Linked DNA regions of Methanotorris igneus Kol 5. The protein of the gene in region 1 binds, or shares a complex with, the protein of each later gene. Links are inferred from orthologs where the notes say so. Each region holds a gene or a part of one and is shown in the gene's direction. Other genes may lie near its edges.

Evidence for each region.
Region 2: the proteins of tuf (region 1) and METIG_RS04540 are in contact, whole or in part, in a crystal structure (PDB 7CSL), measured with the Pyrococcus horikoshii proteins. The link is inferred for Methanotorris igneus Kol 5 from one-to-one orthologs. Residues at the interface, in WP_010885563.1 of Pyrococcus horikoshii: Val16, Lys20, Ser21, Lys62, Arg65, Glu66, Arg67, Gly68, Val73, Ala74, His75, Ile88, Asp89, Ala90, Pro91, Gly92, His93, Asp95, Phe96, Lys98, Asn99, Gly103, Ala104, Asp227, Val228, Tyr229, Ile231, Val234, Val237, Val239; in WP_010884146.1 of Pyrococcus horikoshii: Phe4, Leu6, Val7, Val9, Arg11, Met13, Pro14, Thr15, Asp16, Pro17, Leu38, Ala39, Lys40, Glu44, Pro45, Ile46, Ala47, Phe48, Gly49, Leu50, Tyr56, Leu58, Arg60, Asp61, Glu62, Glu63, Tyr65, Ser66, Phe67, Asp68.

What each region holds. Positions count from the first base shown.
Region 1 is NC_015562.1:1,590,868-1,597,038, forward strand. Bases 1,599-4,410 are described here. They hold tuf (translation elongation factor EF-1 subunit alpha), read left to right. Parts: upstream 1,599-2,267; coding sequence 2,268-3,554; downstream 3,555-4,410. Other genes in these bases: METIG_RS07825 (elongation factor EF-2), read left to right, coding at 1,599-1,784; rpsJ (30S ribosomal protein S10), read left to right, coding at 3,637-3,942; METIG_RS07840 (NAD(P)/FAD-dependent oxidoreductase), read right to left, coding at 4,317-4,410. Outside these bases: more of METIG_RS07825, read left to right, coding at 1-1,598; more of METIG_RS07840, read right to left, coding at 4,411-5,648. UniProt on the Methanocaldococcus jannaschii protein: GTP hydrolase that promotes the GTP-dependent binding of aminoacyl-tRNA to the A-site of ribosomes during protein biosynthesis.
Region 2 is NC_015562.1:915,590-919,224, reverse strand. What follows is about bases 443-3,193. They hold METIG_RS04540 (elongation factor 1-beta), read left to right. Parts: upstream 443-1,558; coding sequence 1,559-1,828; downstream 1,829-3,193. Other genes in these bases: METIG_RS04530 (30S ribosomal protein S3), read left to right, coding at 2,969-3,193; METIG_RS04535 (50S ribosomal protein L22), read left to right, coding at 2,497-2,958; METIG_RS04545 (zinc finger domain-containing protein), read left to right, coding at 1,337-1,501; mfnE ([5-(aminomethyl)furan-3-yl]methyl phosphate kinase), read left to right, coding at 472-1,101; METIG_RS04555 (hypothetical protein), read left to right, coding at 443-447. Outside these bases: more of METIG_RS04555, read left to right, coding at 145-442; more of METIG_RS04530, read left to right, coding at 3,194-3,598. UniProt on the Methanocaldococcus jannaschii protein: Promotes the exchange of GDP for GTP in EF-1-alpha/GDP, thus allowing the regeneration of EF-1-alpha/GTP that could then be used to form the ternary complex EF-1-alpha/GTP/AAtRNA.

The sequences.
Region 1 (6,171 bases):
GACAAGCATTGAGAGAAAAAGTAAAACCTGTCTTATTCATCAACAAAGTTGACAGATTAATCAACGAGTTAAAATTAACACCAGAAGAATTACAAAACAGATTCATGAAAATCATTACCGATGTAAACAACTTAATTAAGAAAATGGCTCCAGAAGAATTCAAAGACAAATGGCTTGTTAACGTCATGGATGGAAGTGTTGCATTTGGTTCAGCATACAACAACTGGGCAATTTCAGTTCCATTCATGCAAAAGAGTGGAATAACATTCAAAGACATTATTGAATACTGCGAACAAGACAAACAAAAAGAACTTGCTGAAAAAGCTCCATTGCATGAAGTAGTTTTAGACATGGTTATTAAGCACTTACCAAACCCAGTTGAGGCACAAAAATACAGAATTCCAAACATCTGGAAAGGAGACCTCAATTCAGAAATTGGTAAAGCAATGCTCAACTGTGATCCAAACGGTCCATTGGCAGGAGTTATTACAAAAATTATCATGGACAAACACGCTGGACCTGTTTCAGCATGTAGATTGTTCAGTGGAAGATTAAGACAAGGGGACGAAATCTACTTAGTAACTTCAAAATCAAAAGCAAGGGCTCAGCAAGTTTCTGTCTTCATGGGTCCAGAAAGAATACAAGTAGATAGCGTTTCAGCAGGTAACATCTGTGCTATTACTGGATTAAAAGAGGCAACAGCAGGGGAAACGATCTGTTCACCAAACAACATAATTGAGCCACCATTTGAGGCAATTACCCACGTTAGTGAGCCAGTTATTACAGTTGCTATTGAACCAAAGAACAACAAGGACTTGCCAAAATTAATTGAAGTATTAAGACAAATAGCAAGAGAAGACAACACAGTAAAAGTTGAAATTAACGAAGAAACTGGAGAATACTTAATCAGCGGTATGGGAGAATTGCACATTGAAGTTATTACAAAAACAAAAATTGGAAGAGATGCAGGAATTGAGGTTGAAGTAGGTAACCCAATTGTTGTTTATAGAGAAACGGTAACTACACAATCACCAATAGTTGAAGGTAAGTCACCAAACAAACACAACAAACTCTACTTCGTTGTTGAACCATTAGAAGAGAGTGTCTTACAAGCATACAAAGAAGGTAAAATTAAAGATGAGGACTTCAAGAAGAGAACAACACCAGAAGTTGAGAAAGCATTAGTTGAGGCAGGATTGGACAAAGAAGAAGCTAAGAGGGTAATGTCCATCTATGAAGGAAACATGTTAATCAACATGACAAGAGGTATTATCCACTTAGACGAATCCAGAGAATTAATTATACAAGGATTCAAAGAGGCGGTAAGAAACGGTCCATTAGCAGCAGAAAAATGTCAAGGAGTTAAGGTTAAGTTAGTAGATGCTATCTTCCACGAAGATGCAATCCACAGAGGTCCAGCACAATTAATTCCAGCAGTAAGGTTTGGTATCAGAGATGCGATAATGCAAGCAAAACCAGTATTATTAGAGCCAATGCAAATGGTATTCATCAGCACACCACAAGACTACATGGGAGACGCAATAAGAGAAATCAGCAACAGAAGAGGACAAATATTAGATATGGAGCAAGAAGGGGACATGGCAATTATCAAAGCAAAATGTCCAGTTGCAGAGATGTTTGGATTCGCTGGAGCAATTAGGGGAGCTACCCAAGGTAGATGTCTCTGGAGTATAGAGTTTGCTGGATTCGAAAAAGTACCGCCTGAATTACAGGATCAATTAATAAAACAAATAAGAGAAAGAAAGGGATTGAAAGTTGAATAATTAAAAATAGGTTGTGCTCTATTTGAATTTTAACATAATCCTAACTTCTTTCAAAATTTTATTGTGATTATAGTCGTATGCGTTAGAGATTGAAATGAACTATTGGTAAATTCTTAAAGATTTATTCCTTATTTCAAATTTTAAGGAAGGATAATGATTATTTAAAAATTCACTAATGTATAAATAAGTTTAAAAATCCACTGCAACCTTCGGTTGCAGGGAAGTTGAATAACCGTAGGTTATTCAACTATTCCGCACACGACTATAAATAACTTACAAAAATTCCGCAAACGACCATACCCCACCATAAAATATATATACCACTTCCTACTATTCACTATTTACCAAATTTTTCCGAATGATAAAATTATTTTCTAATTTTGTGAACTGTTACTTACATTTTTATATGGCTATAAATGACAATAATTAAATAAAGTAAAGAAAAAAGTAAAAGTTAAAAAATAAAAATGGAGGTCGTGGAATATGGCAAAACAAAAGCCAGTATTAAACGTTGCATTCATTGGACACGTTGACGCAGGTAAGTCAACAACAATTGGAAGACTCTTATACGACAGTGGAGCAATTGACCCACAAGTTTTAGAAAAATTAAAAAGAGAAGCTGCAGAAAAAGGTAAAGCAGGATTCGAGTTTGCTTACGTTATGGACGGTTTAAAAGAAGAGAGAGAAAGAGGGGTTACAATCGACATTGCTCACAAGAAATTCGAAACTCCAAAATACGAAATTACAATTGTCGACTGTCCTGGACACAGAGACTTCATTAAAAACATGATTACTGGAGCTTCACAAGCAGACGCTGCTATATTAGTCGTTGACGTAAACGACCACAAAACAGGTATCCAACCACAAACAAGAGAACACATGTTCTTAGCAAGAACATTAGGTATCAACCAAATTGCAGTTGCAATTAACAAGATGGACACTGTAAACTACAGCCAAGAAGCTTACGAAGCAATGAAAAAGATGCTCTCAGAACAATTATTGAAAATCTTAGGATACAACCCAGACAACATTGACTTTATCCCAGTTGCGTCATACCATGGAGACAACGTTGTTAAAAAATCAGACAAAATGCCATGGTACAATGGACCAACATTAGTTGAAGCATTAGACAAATTCAACCCACCAGAAAAACCAACAAACTTACCATTAAGAATCCCAATCCAAGACGTTTACTCAATTACAGGGGTCGGTACAGTTCCTGTTGGTAGAGTAGAAACAGGTATCTTGAAACCAGGAGACAAAGTTATATTCGAACCAGCAGGAGTTCAAGGAGAAGTCAAATCCATCGAAATGCACCACGAACAAATCTCACAAGCAGAGCCTGGAGACAACATTGGTTTCAACGTAAGAGGTGTCAGTAAGAAAGATATTAAGAGAGGAGACGTTTGTGGACACCCAGACAACCCACCAACAGTTGCAGAAGAATTCACAGCACAAATCGTTGTCTTACAACACCCAACAGTCATTACAGTTGGTTACACACCTGTCTTCCACGCACACACAGCACAAGTTGCATGTACATTCACAGAAATCTTGAAGAAGTTGAACCCAGCAACTGGTGAAGTTATAGAAGAAAATCCAGACTTCATTAAAGCTGGAGATGCTGCAATCATCAAAGTCAGACCAACAAAACCAATGGTTATTGAAAACGTAAAAGAAATCCCACAACTCGGAAGATTCGCTATCAGAGATATGGGTATGACAATCGCAGCAGGTATGGCAATCGATGTTAAAGCAAAAAACAAATAAATTAGCTTAATTTCCTCTTTTCTTTTTATTTTTTTATATTTACACCTCTTTTTAAACACTTAAAAAATGAAGGGGGATGAGTATGCAAAAAGCAAGAATAAAATTGAGTGGTACAAACCACAAAGAATTGGATGAAGTTTGTAGGCAAATAAAAGCAATTGCAGAAAAAACAGGAGTTGACATATCAGGACCTATACCATTACCAACAAAAGTATTGAAAGTTGTAACAAGAAAAGCACCAGATGGAGAAGGTTCTGAGACCTATGAAAGATGGTACATGAAAATACACAAGAGATTAATTGACATTGAAGCAGATGAAAGAACATTAAGACACATTATGAAAGTCAAAATACCAGACTCAGTTCAAATAGAAATTCAGTTCAAATAAGGTCTTTTTTGGGCGTTTAATTTTGCAAAAGCCCATTAAACGGTTGCAATCCAATTTAGGGATTGCAACAATTTTCTTTTTTAATATTAATTTTTTGGATTAATTATCAGTTTTTTGTTGATTGTCTATTTTGATGATGCACTTTTCATAATTTTGCTAATTTATTATTTTTGCCTAAAATTTTGTTATAAGATTTATAAATTTCATTATATTGATGAAGAAGTCATAAACCTGCAGTAACTGATAGAACTATAATATATAGTAGTGATGATGAAATTAACATAAAAACATAATAATTATAAATTTTTTATTTCTTTTTCAGTGAATTCATCATTTTCCATTCCTACCACTAAAATAAAAAAAGAAAAAGGGGATTAATCAAACTTCTCCAGAGCGTCCTCAGCAGCGAGAGCCAATGGCTCATTTACCATTGAGACGGGTGGGGCATAGCAGAACTCCATATTTGCTAATTCATCTGCTTTAACCCCTTTGAATATTGCTATTGACATGGCATCGATTCTCTCAGCGACTCTCTCTCCACCAACGATTTGGCATCCAACTACTCTTTTATCTTTATCAAAAATCATCTTGATTTCTATTGGTTTTCCTCCTGGGTAGTATCTTGCTCTTGTTAGTGCTTTGCATCTTCCAATAACTATTGGAATGCCATTTTGGTTTGCAGATAAAGCACTTAGACCCACCCCTCCAATTTCCAAGTCTCCTATTTTTGAAACCATTGCATTTAAAACTGGATTGAACTCTGCCTTTATTCCAACTATATTCTTTGCTGCAACCTTTCCTTGCCTTACTGCGGTGGTTCCAAATGGAGACATTGTCACCTGTTTTGTTACAAAGTCAACAACTTCAACACAATCTCCAACGGCGTAGATATTTGGAATAGAGGTTTGCATCTTTTCATCGACTTTTATTGCCCATTTTCCAATTTCACATCCTGCCTTTTTAGCCAATTCGATATTTGGTCTTACGCCAGTAGCCATAATAACCATATCTGCCTCAATGACTTTATTATCAACAACAACACCCTCAACTTTGTCCTTACCGACGATTTTCTCGACTGGCTTATTTAAAATAATCTTGATTCCTTCTTTTTCCAAATATTCCTTAACCTTCTCAGCCATATCTGGATCTAATGCCCTTGGCAATACCTGCGGAGCCATCTCTACAACTGTAACATCCAAACCTCTCTTTTTGAAGGCATAGGCCATCTCTAATCCAATAGCTCCAGCACCAGCAACAACAACACTGTTTGATTTTTTAGCGTATTCATCAATTTTCATTCCATCTTCAACAGTTCTAACTGTAAATACTCCTTCCAAATCTTTCCCCTCAATTGGAGGGACAAATGGTGTTCCTCCTGTTGCAAGAACAAGATAATTGTAATCTAATTCAAACTTTTCTCCATCTTTTTCATAAACAACCTTATTTTCTTTTGAGTTTACATCAACAACTTTTGCCTTAGTAATTATGTCAATGTTTCTTTCTTTTTTGTAGTCCTCTGGTGTGTGCATTATTATATCTTCAAATGATTTTATCTCTCCTTCAATAACATAAGGTATAGCACATGGAGAATAAGCAACGTGCCTATCCATTGTGATTACGACGATCTCCATATCCTTGTCGTATTTTCTTATCGTTGAAGCTGTTGTCAATCCTCCTGCTCCGCTACCAACTATTACCGTCCTCATTTGTTCACCTTTATTCTTTTTAATTCTAAATTAATGATAAAATTAAAATAAAAAAATTAAGATAAATATAAATTAATGTTTCATAAGTTTTTATCAACTCGCTAATATCTCTACATGAAACTTTAAGAAAGTTAAGCAAAACCTTTGTCGGTTTTGCAGCTCGAACCTTACGGTTCGATTAGGCGAAATCAAAGATTTAGTTGAATAACTACGTTATTCAACTTCCCTGCAACCGAAGGTTGCAGTGGACGCTGCTCGAACCTTCGGTTCGATTTCATCAAAGGGGTGCATTGCCGTTTGAAACTGTTTAATTTTTCATTGACGAATGTGGACATTAATGTATTTTCGTTTTCGAAATTTTTATATATGCGTTTATATACATGTAAATATAAGGATGATGCCTCTGATGAAGGTGGATACTGGAGACCTAAGGAGGCGGACTTTACTGAGTGTTAAACCTTATGGGCGGAGTCGGGGTTCTCCCGGAGCGAAGCGACGGGAACTTAAAAACCGTTAGGTTTTT
Region 2 (3,635 bases), 680 kb from region 1 along the record:
ACAGATATTAGCTATTTACAACCTAAAAACATAATGGTTGCCCATTAATAAGGATTAAAGATGTTAGGGCATAAATTTAGATGTATCAATTATGCACCACACTCAATTTAAGACAAAGAATAAAAATTTAAATATGTGATGGTTATGTCCATAATTACAATTTTTATACTCATGGGAATTGGTATTTTAATTGGTTATCTCTTGTTTGGAAGGAAGAGATATTATGAAATTAAAGCCCCAAAATATGCTGAGATTTCCAGAGGTTCAAATTTCTTAGAAACTGCTGGTGCGGTTGCTGCAGGAGTTTTAGCAGCGGAGGCAATTGAGCATATTGCTGAAGATATGATGGATGATGAAATAATTGAAGAGAGCATGGAGGAATTTGTGGATGATATTGGAGATGATATGGGAGATTTTGTAGATGACATTGGAGACCTTGAGTTTTAATTAAAAATAAGAAAGAGTGAAAACATGCATCTAATAAAAATAGGTGGTAGTTTAACATATCATGCAGAAAGATTATTAAATGAATTAAAAAAAATAGAGAAACCAATAATTATTATTCCCGGCGGAGGAGAGTTTGCTAATGTTGTAAGAAAGCTCTACGAAAAAACAAACCTAAATGATAGTGGGGCACATAAGCTTGCAACGCTCTGTGTTGATTTAATGGGATTGTATTTTTCAGAGATTTCTGGCATAGAAACAACAGATAATCTTTTTGATGCAAAGAGAATATTGGAAAAAAATGGTAAGATTATCTTTTTACCTTCAAAATTAATTCTCTCAGCTGATGAATTGCCTCATTCTTGGGATGTAACATCAGATACAATAGCGTTGTATGTGGCAAAGTTCTTAAACATGGAGGAAATAATAGTTGCGACTGATGTTGATGGAGTATATGATAAATATCCTGGAGGGAAATTATTAAATACTATAAGTGCAAAAGACATTAGAGGCTTTACATCTGTTGATAAACACTTACCCCAACTACTTATAAAATATAAAATGAATTGTTATGTGGTAAATGGGAAATATCCTGAGAGAATAATCAATTTACTAAATGGAAAAATGGATATATGCACAAAAATAACATGGTTTTAACTTATAATGTTACAATCTCTAAGGATCCTGTGGAGTAGGTATCCTATCTTATTTGAATAAAGCTTTTTAAAAGTTTCATGTAATAAAAACATTGTTTGTAGAAAACTACGAGGCATCACCAAGCAAACTGAGGTGATGCATCTTTTTGATGAAACCAACCGTAGGTTGGATAGCGAATCTTTGATTTGCATAACTTTTTCTAAAAGTTTCATAGAAAAATAAACATGGTGGTAGAATGAAATACGTATGCATATCATGCAATGCTGAGATTACCCCAAGAGAACATGCAACAAGATTCTTGTGTCCAAACTGTGGTAAAGTAGAGATAGTTAGATGTGAAAAATGCAGAAAATTAAGTAACCCATACAAGTGCCCAGAGTGTGGTTTTGAAGGACCATAACGCTTAATAATGAGTTCAGCATATTTAGCAGCATTAATAAATAAGCAAGGTGGAATGATGGCAAAAGTTCTTGCTAAGATAAAAGTTATGCCAACAAGTCCAGAAGTAAACAAAGAGGAATTAAAAGAGAAGGTTAAAGAGACAATTGAGAAAACAGATGCAGTTTGCAGAGGAGTTTCAGATGAACCATTGGCATTTGGTTTGTATGCAGTTTATGTTGTTGTAGAGATGGAAGAAAAAGAAGGAGGAACAGAGCCAATTGAAGAAGCATTGAGAAACTTAGAAAATGTTGAAAGTGTAGAGGTTGTTGAAGTATCACTTGCATAAGTTTGGTAATTTTATTTATAATAATTTTTAAACCTAATTTTTGCGTCTTTTAATGCGTAAGCATATTTTCTTTTCTTTAATAGTTTGTATTTGTTATTGCTGTCATTATTTTAGAACAATTTAACATTTATATATGAAATATCATAGTATATTAGAGCATGTGTTGTGTATAGTCATTTGCAGAATTCCCGACCTTTTGGTTTTGCCATTAATTTTTAAACGTATCTATGCATTAATGAATTTTTAAATAATCTTTAGTCCTCCTTAAAAATTGAAATAAGGTATAAATCTTTAAGAATTTGTCAATAGCATATTTCCAAATTATACGGCAAAACTTTCAGTTTTGCCAAAAAACCCTTCTAACGCACACGACTATATTTGAACTTAACAATTTTTTGAAAGAATAACGAATCATGCATAAATCGTACATAAATTTTAATGAAAGCATAATCCATCTTTCTAATTTCGTCGAGGTTTTTAGCCACTTATAACGCAAACGACTATAGTTTTAAAAAGCATGATAAAATATATAAATAAGTTCAATCAAATAAAAAGGGCTATTAGAGCTTTGGTAAAGAATTATTTATAAAGACATTATGATGATTATGTATGGTATAAAAAAACACGTTGATATTACTTCTTTAAATTGGGATTTTGAGGTGAATGGAATGGCAAAATTGAACTACAAAATAGAGACAGACCCTAAGAAAACAGCAAGAGCAATGGGTAGAGCATTAAAAATCTCAAGAAAACATGCAGTAGAAATCTGTAGAGAGTTAAATGGTATGAAGTTAGATGATGCTATCCAGTATTTAAAAGATGTTATTGCATTGAAAAGATTTGTTCCATTCAAAAGACACTGCAAAGATGTTCCACACAGAAAAGGTAAATTTGGATGGCACGCTGGTAGATATCCAGTAAAAGCATCAAGAGAAATCTTAAAAGTTTTAGAAAATGCTAAGAAAAACGCAGAATACAAAGGATTAAATGTTGAAAAATTAAGAATCAAGCACATCTCATCAAACAAAGGTCCAACAATCAAAAGATACATGCCAAGAGCATTTGGTAGAGCATCGCCTAAGTTCCAAGAGACAGTTCACATACAAGTTATATTAGAAGAATACCACTAGGAGGGTTAGCATGATTGAGAGGGTATTTGTAGAGGAGAGTATTAAGGAAATGTTAATTGATGAGTATTTCAAGAAGACATTGGCAAAGGCAGGATACAGCCACATGGAGATTAGGAAGACACCAATTGGAACAAAAATAACAATATATGCTGAAAAACCAGGTTTTGTTATTGGTAGAAAAGGAAAAAGGGTAAAAGAGTTAACAGAAACTCTTGAAAAAACATACAAAGTAAACAAACCACAAATTGAAGTTAAACCAATTGAAGATCCAAACTTAGATCCAGAAGTCGTAGCACAAAAAATTGCAACCTCATTGGAAAGAGGAATGCACTTCAGAAGAGTTGCTCACGCAGCAGTAAGAAGAGTTATGAACGCAGGGGCAAAAGGAGTTGTTGTAATTATCTCTGGAAAATTGACTGGGGAAAGAGCAAGAACAGAAAAATTCATGGCTGGATACATGAAACACTGTGGAGATCCATCAGAAACACTTGTCAGAAAAGCATTTAAACTTGCTAAATTGAAGTTGGGAGTCATTGGTGTAACTGTAAAAATCATGCCTCCAGACATCGTATTGCCAGATGAAGTTATAATCAAAGATGATGGAGAAATTAAAGAAGTTTCTGAAGAGGTTGTAGAATAATACCCCTTAAATTTTTAAACCCTATTTATATGCTATT